2 regions of the Streptomyces sp. NPDC001401 genome follow, and region 2 is predicted to be linked to the other one. Evidence: riboswitches for the same ligand, from Rfam matches in the RefSeq annotation. Region 2 holds a riboswitch; the other holds the start of a gene.
What was found. Region 2 has a riboswitch for cobalamin ahead of ACFY10_RS15785 (ribonucleoside-diphosphate reductase subunit alpha). Riboswitches for the same ligand answer to the same signal wherever they lie in the genome.
Positions count from the first base shown of each region.

Region 1 (3,735 bases), on a different contig from region 2:
TACCTCGACTCCCTCGAACGCGTCGGCCGGCTCGCCCCCGCCGAGGTGCTCCCCGCCCACCAGCACGTGTTCGCCGACGCCCCCGCACGCGTACGGGAGCTGCTCGCCCACCACGAGGAACGGCTCGCCGGGCTCCGGTCCCTCCTGGTCGAGCCCCTCACGCCCTGGCAGGTCGCCGAGCGGATGGAGTGGAACCGGCCCTGGGCCCAAATCCCGTACGGCTCAAGGAACATCGCGGTCTCGGAGGCCGAGGCGCATCTGCGGCGGCTGGTGAAGCTGGGGCGGGCGGAGGCGGTGGCGGGGAGCGATCCGGTGACGTACGTGGCGGTGTAATTCGCTCGTGGGCCCTGGGTGCCCACTGGTACCCAATGACCATGGACCCGTTGCAGCAACTCCTCGCCGAACGCGCCTGTGAACGTCTGATCCTCGACTTCGTCCACCGGCTCGACCTCGGGGAGCCGGGTTCCGTGGCCGAGTTGTTCACCGAGGACGGCTGGTGGGAGTGGCCGCCTCCGGGGGACGGGCGGCGGTCCGAGGGGCGGGAGGCGCTGCGGAAGTACTTCGGCTCACGGCCGGCTGACAAGCTCTCGCGGCGGGTCATGTCCAACATCCGGGTCACCGTGACGTCCGAGGACATCGCAGAGGCCACCTCGTACTTCACGACGTACCGCATCGAAGGCTGGTCCGGCGACATGGTGCCCGCCGGCCCGCCCGTCCAGGTCGGCCACTACCAGGACACGTTCCGTCGTGTCGACGGACGGTGGCTGCTCGCCTCGCGGACCCTGCACCTCCCCTTCGGCGGCCCGACCCCGCGCCAGGACCGCGGCGCTCTCGACCGCTAGCGCAGGAACGTACGGATCAACTCCTCGGCCTCCCCGAGGAGTTCGACCTCCCGTCGGCTCATCGTCGGGTTGGCCGCGCGTCGGCGCCGGGCCTCCGTCAGGCCTGCCTCGGTGAGGTGGGAGGGGTCGGCGAGCAGGGCGGTCAGCATGGCGCGGGCGCTGTCGGCGATCGGTTCGTCGTCGACGGCGACCTGGGCCAGGATCATGGCGGAGATGGCCCAGTCGAGGCCCGGGTGGCCCTCCTCCGCGTTGGACCAGTCGATCACGTGCGGACCGTCGGGCGTGAGCATCACGTTGTCCGGATGCAGGTCGAGGTGGAGGACCCGGCAGTCGGGATCGGCGGAGTCGCGGGTGGGGACGGCGTGCAGGCGCCGCAGCAGGTCGGCCACGGTCGCGCCCGCCTCGTCGGCGCCCAGCGAACCATCCAGGCACGCCTGAAGCATCGTCGGCCCGGACAGCCGCTCCATCACCAGGTCGGTGCGTGTGGAGTCGGCGAGCCGCACGCGGGGCACGGGGTAGCCGTGGGCACGCACGTGTTCCATCACGACACCCTCGGCGGCCGCGTCGCCCCATCCGTGCCGGTCGCGGCGCAGCACCCACGCCTCGTCGATCTCGTACACGTCGTTGACCCGGCCCGTGCCGAGCAGTTTCCCCGTCGTCATGACCCTCCCCGTTGTCATGATCCGAACGTACCGGCCGGCGCCTCACAGGCGGCTCTCAGCGTGTTCCTACGGGCCGGTAGAGTGGCCGGGTCGTCATCACACCGTACGGGGGGAAGCCGGTGCAATTCCGGCGCTGACCCCGCAACCGTGAACCGCCCGTAAGGCGGTCAGCCGGACTGCCCCGCTCGGTCGTGACCGGCTCACGTGCGTCGGCAGCCCGTCGGCGCGCGGCACCGTCGAGGCATACGGAGCCGAGCCGCCCGGGGTCTCCCGTGCTGCCCGCTCCCGCAGGGAGAGGCACCCGCCGATCATGAACGTCGTCCGCCGCAGCGTCGCGGCTCTGGCCGCCGCCACCGCCGTACTGGGTGCCGCCGTCCCCGCTGTCGCCGCGTCCCCCGCCCCGTCGATACCCGACGGGTTGTACGGCACCTCCGACCCGAAGTACGACGGCGTCTGGCGCCAGTCGCTGGCGCTGCTCGCGCAGGACACCGTGGGCGTGAAGCCGGCGGCGAAGGCGGTGGACTGGCTGGCGGGACAGCAGTGCGCGAACGGTGCGTTCGCGGCGTTCCGCGCCGATGCCGCGAGGGCCTGCGATGCCAAGCTCGCGGTCGACACGAACAGTACGGCCGCCGCCGTCCACGCCCTCGCCGCGCTCGGCGGACACCGGACCGCCACCGGCAAGGCGGTCTCCTGGCTGAAGTCCGTGCAGAACAAGGACGGCGGCTGGGGCTACTTGCCGGGCGGGGCGAGCGACGCGAACTCGACGTCCGTCGTCATCGGCGCGCTGACCGCCGTTGGCGAAAAGCCGGGCGGGGTTGTGAAGGACGGCAAGTCTCCCTACGACGCCCTGCTGAAGCTCGCCCTCCCCTGTAACGGGGACGGCGCGGGTGCCTTCGCCTTCCAGCCGGACAAGAAGGGCAAGTTGGCCGCCAACGCGGACGCGACGGCGGCGGCGGTCGTGGGCGCGCTCGGCAAGGGGCTGGCCGGGGACGCCGCGAAGCCGACCGACACCGATCTGACGTGCAAGAACGCCACCGCTCCCGAGCAGGCGGCGCGCAACGGTGCCGGATATCTCGTCAAGGCCCTGGCCAAGGACAAGCACCTGACGTCGGTGCTGGCCGGCGCCAAACCCCAGCCCGACTACGGCAACACGGCCGACGCGGTCCTCGCCCTCGCGACCGCGGGCCACGGCGACAAGGCGGCCGACGCCATGCGCTGGCTGGAGACCAACTCCGGGGCATGGGCCCGGCAGGCCGGACCGGCCGCGTATGCGCAGCTGATCCTCGCCGCGAACGCGGCGACCTTCGACTACAACGACTTCGGCGGCCAGGACCTGGTCAAGCTCCTCAACGCGACCGGTCCGAAGCCGGCCGCCCTCCCGACGTCCGGCGCCTACCCCAGCGAGTCCTCGCAGAGCGCAGAGGACCACTCCGCCAAGAAGGGCTCCGGGTTCGGCGTCTGGTGGATCGTCGGTGTGGGACTCGTCGGCGGCATCGGGGTCGGGTTCCTGATCAGCGGCCGTAAGAAGAAGGCACAGCCGTGATCCGCCGCGCTGTCCTCCTGTTGGCGGTGCTGTTCCTCACCCTTGCCGGCGGCCAGGCGCAGGCCGCCGGTTACCGCTACTGGTCCTTCTGGGACTACGACAACGGCCGCTGGACGTACGCCACCCAGGGCCCCGCCACCGCCCGCCCCTCCGACGGCGACGTCCAGGGCTTCCGCTTCTCGGTGAGCGAGGACTCGGCCGACTCGGCGAAGCCGCGCGGCCAGGCGTCGTTCCCGGTGATCTGCTCGCGGACGCCGGCGCAGGACGGCAAGAAGCGCGTGGCGCTCGTCATCGACTTCGGTACGGCGGCGGACGCCCCGTCCGGCGAGACACCGCCGACCCGCCGTACGGTCTGCGCGCGGGTGTCTGCCGACGGCACGACGGCGGATGCACTGGCGTCGGTGGCGAAGCCGCTGCGGTACGACACGAACGCGCTGTTGTGTGCGATCGGGGGGTATCCGGAGAAGGGGTGCGGGGAGCAGGTCGCGGCGGGAAAGAAGCCGACGGCTGCGGGGAAGAAGGGGGACGGGGGCCCTGCGGTCGGGTTGTTCGTGGGAGCGGGGGCGGTTGCGCTGCTGGGCGCGGCAGCCGTGTGGCAGGCACGGCGACGCAGGCATGCGTAGCCGAGCACCTCACCCGCCGCAGCCTGCGGGCAGTCGTGCCGCTGGGGCGGCTCCCGCCCCAAGGA
Region 1 is NZ_JBIAWI010000001.1:749,503-753,237, forward strand. Features, by position in the region: gene ACFY10_RS03495 (MBL fold metallo-hydrolase) at 1-333, shown strand, start outside; gene ACFY10_RS03500 (nuclear transport factor 2 family protein) at 375-842, shown strand; gene ACFY10_RS03505 (phosphotransferase) at 839-1,504, opposite strand; cobalamin riboswitch at 1,569-1,706, shown strand; gene ACFY10_RS03510 (prenyltransferase/squalene oxidase repeat-containing protein) at 1,815-3,047, shown strand; gene ACFY10_RS03515 (SCO2322 family protein) at 3,044-3,670, shown strand; gene ACFY10_RS03520 (energy-coupling factor transporter transmembrane component T) at 3,663-3,735, shown strand, end outside.
Region 1: it holds a riboswitch for cobalamin, as region 2 does, so the genes downstream of both, ACFY10_RS03510 (prenyltransferase/squalene oxidase repeat-containing protein) here and ACFY10_RS15785 (ribonucleoside-diphosphate reductase subunit alpha) in region 2, are expected to answer to the same signal.

Region 2 (3,735 bases):
CTGGCGATCCCGCAGCTGTTCGAGAACATGTTCCCGAGCTGGTTCGCGGGCGTGGCCTTCGCCGCGATCGGCATCGGCGCCCTCGTGCCCGCGGCCATCATGTCCATCGCGGCGGCGAACCTCTTCACCCGCAACATCTACAAGGACTTCATCAAGCCGAACGCCACGGCCGAGCAGGAGACCAAGGTCTCCAAGCTGGTGTCCCTGCTGGTGAAGGTGGGCGCCCTGGTCTTCGTCCTGACCATGGACAAGACGGTCGCCATCAACTTCCAGCTGCTGGGCGGCATCTGGATCCTGCAGACCTTCCCGGCCCTGGTCGGCGGCCTGTTCACGCGCTGGTTCCACCGCTGGGCACTGCTCGCGGGCTGGGCGGTCGGCATGGTCTACGGCACCCTCGCCGCGTACGGCGTCGCCTCCCCGACCAACCCGGGCCAGAAGCACTTCGGTGGCTCCAACGCCGACATCCCGGGCCTCGGCGAGATGGGCTACATCGGCCTCACCGCGTTCGTCCTGAATGCCGTGGTCGCGGTGGTCCTGACCTTCGTACTCAAGGCGCTGAAGGCCCCGGAGGGCGTCGACGAGACGAAGCCGCAGGACTACACGGCGGACGCGGGCGACCCGGGCGTGCAGGTGGAGCTGCCGCCGGCCACGGCCGGGGCTTCCCACTGACGGTTGCGGTGACCAACGGGCCGTCGGACGAAATCCGGCGGCCCGTTGTCGTACCCGTCCGGCACACTCGGGTACATGGACATCGTGATCAGGCCGGTGGAACCCGGTGAGTACGAGGCCCTCGGCGAGATCACCGCCCAGGCCTACCTCCAGGACGGCCTTCTCACCTTCGGCGCGAGCGACTGGTATCTCGGCGAACTGAAGGACGTCGCCAAGCGGGCGGCGGCGGCCGACGTGCTGGTGGCCGCGCAGGGCGACCAACTCCTCGGCGGCGTCACCTTCGTCGCGTCCCCGGGCCCCATGACCGACATTGCGGGCCCCGGAGAGGCCGAGATCCGTATGCTCGCCGTCGACCGCGCCGCCCGCGGCAGAGGAGCCGGAGAGGCCCTCGTCCGCGCCTGCATCGACCGGGCAAGAGCCGCGGAGTGCACCGGCATCGTCCTGTCCACCCAGTCGATCATGCATGCCGCCCACCGCATCTACGAACGCGCCGGCTTCGTCCGCGCCCCCGAGCGCGACTGGAACCCGATCCCGGGAGTCGACTTCACGCTGATCACCTATGAGTTGACGCTCTGACACGCTCCGGAGTCAGCAGCGACACAACATATGGGGGTGCTTCCGGCGCCCGGCACAAGATGTATGCTCATGCTCGCTGTCGCCGCAGGGGAATCCGGTGCGAATCCGGAACTGTCCCGCAACGGTGTACTCATGCGTGTTCGCACATGTTTGAGCGTCAGTCCGAGGACCTGCCGACAGTGCGCCCGGCCGCCGTGGCCCGGGTGCTGTGACGTCCGGGCCTCGTGGAATGGGCCGGTGGACGCGACGCCGTGCGCGCTCGTGACTGCCCCCTGCCCTCCGCAAGGCCCCCCGTGCCGAGCGAGGGAGAGCCTCACGTGACCATCGCGCCAGCAGACCCGGTTTCAGCGAACGCCGCAGTGGCCGACGACGGTCCCGGAGCCGCGCTGCTGCGGACCCTGACCGAGCTGACCGCCGACCTCCCCGACGCCGACCCCGGCCGGGTCGCCGCCGCCGCGCTGCGCGGCCGGTCCGCCCGTGCGGACGAGACGGAGCTGCGCGAACTGGCCACGGAGGCGGCCGCCGGCCTGATCTCGGAGGACCCCGCGTACAGCAGGCTCGCCGCCCGGCTGCTCACGATCAGCATCGCCGCGGAGGCCGCCTCGCAGGGCGTCACGTCCTTCACGGAGTCTGTCGCCGTCGGGCACCGCGAAGGCCTCATCGCCGACCGCACGGCGGAGATCGTCCGCCTGCACGCCGCCCGCCTGGACGCACTCGTCGACCCTCAAGGGGACGACCGCTTCGGCTACTTCGGCCTGCGCACGCTCCACAGCCGCTATCTGCTCCGGCACCCGATCACCCGCCGCGTGATCGAGACGCCGCAGCACTTCATGCTGCGGGTCGCCAGCGGCCTCGCCGAGGACGACTCGGCCCGCGCCGTCGACGAAGTCGCCGCGCTCTACGGCCTGATGAGCCGCCTCGACTACCTCCCCTCCTCCCCCACCCTCTTCAACTCCGGCACCCGGCACCCCCAGATGTCGTCCTGCTACCTCCTCGACTCCCCGCTGGACGAGCTGGACTCCATCTACGACCGCTACCACCAGGTGGCCCGCCTCTCGAAGCACGCCGGCGGCATCGGCCTCGCGTACTCCCGCATCCGCAGCCGCGGTTCGCTGATCCGCGGCACCAATGGGCACTCCAACGGCATCGTCCCGTTCCTGAAGACCCTCGACGCCTCGGTCGCCGCCGTGAACCAGGGCGGCCGGCGCAAGGGCGCGGCGGCCGTCTACCTGGAGACCTGGCACTCCGACATCGAGGAGTTCCTGGAGCTGCGCGACAACACCGGCGAGGACGCCCGCCGTACGCACAACCTGAACCTCGCGCACTGGATCCCGGACGAGTTCATGCGCCGCGTCAACGCCGACCAGCAGTGGAGCCTCTTCTCCCCCGCCGACGTACCCGAGTTGGTGGACCTGTGGGGCGCGGAGTTCGACGCCGCGTACCGCAAGGCGGAGGCGGAGGGGCTGGCCCGCAAGACCATCCCCGCCCGCGACCTCTACGGCCGCATGATGCGCACCCTCGCCCAGACCGGCAACGGCTGGATGACCTTCAAGGACGCCGCCAACCGCACCGCCAACCAGACGGCCGAGCCGGGCCATGTCGTCCACTCCTCCAACCTCTGCACGGAGATCCTGGAGGTCACGGACGACGGCGAGACGGCGGTCTGCAACCTGGGTTCGGTCAACCTCGGCGCATTCGTGGTCGGCCAGGACATCGACTGGAAACGGCTGGACGAGACCGTCCGCACGGCCGTCACCTTCCTGGACCGCGTCGTCGACATCAACTTCTACCCGACCGAGCAGGCGGGCCGGTCGAACGCCCGCTGGCGCCCCGTCGGCCTCGGCGCGATGGGCCTGCAGGACGTCTTCTTCAAGCTCCGCCTGCCCTTCGACTCACCGGAGGCCAAGGCCCTGTCCACCCGTATCGCCGAGCGCATCATGCTCGCCGCGTACGAGGCCTCGGCCGACCTCGCCGAGCGGAGCGGCCCGCTGCCGGCCTGGGAGAAGACCCGTACGGCCCGCGGCATCCTGCACCCCGACCACTACGACACGCAGTACACCTGGCCGGAGCGCTGGACGGCACTGCGGGAGCGCATCGCCACCGTCGGCATGCGCAACTCCCTTCTCCTCGCGATCGCTCCCACGGCCACCATCGCCTCGATCGCGGGCGTGTACGAGTGCATCGAGCCGCAGGTGTCGAACCTCTTCAAGCGCGAGACGCTGTCCGGTGAATTCCTGCAGGTCAACTCGTACTTGGTGAAGGACCTGAAGGCGCTGGGAGTCTGGGACGCCCGTACCCGCGAGGCGCTGCGCGACGCGAACGGCTCGGTGCAGGACTTCGCCTGGATCCCGGCCGACGTACGCGCCCTGTACCGCACGGCGTGGGAGATCCCGCAGCGCGGCCTGATCGACATGGCGGCGGCCCGCACCCCGTACCTGGACCAGTCCCAGTCCCTGAACCTGTTCCTGGAGACGCCGACCATCGGCAAGC
Region 2 is NZ_JBIAWI010000004.1:107,677-111,411, forward strand. Features, by position in the region: gene mctP (monocarboxylate uptake permease MctP) at 1-669, shown strand, start outside; gene ACFY10_RS15780 (GNAT family N-acetyltransferase) at 745-1,245, shown strand; cobalamin riboswitch at 1,272-1,438, shown strand; gene ACFY10_RS15785 (ribonucleoside-diphosphate reductase subunit alpha) at 1,563-3,735, shown strand, end outside.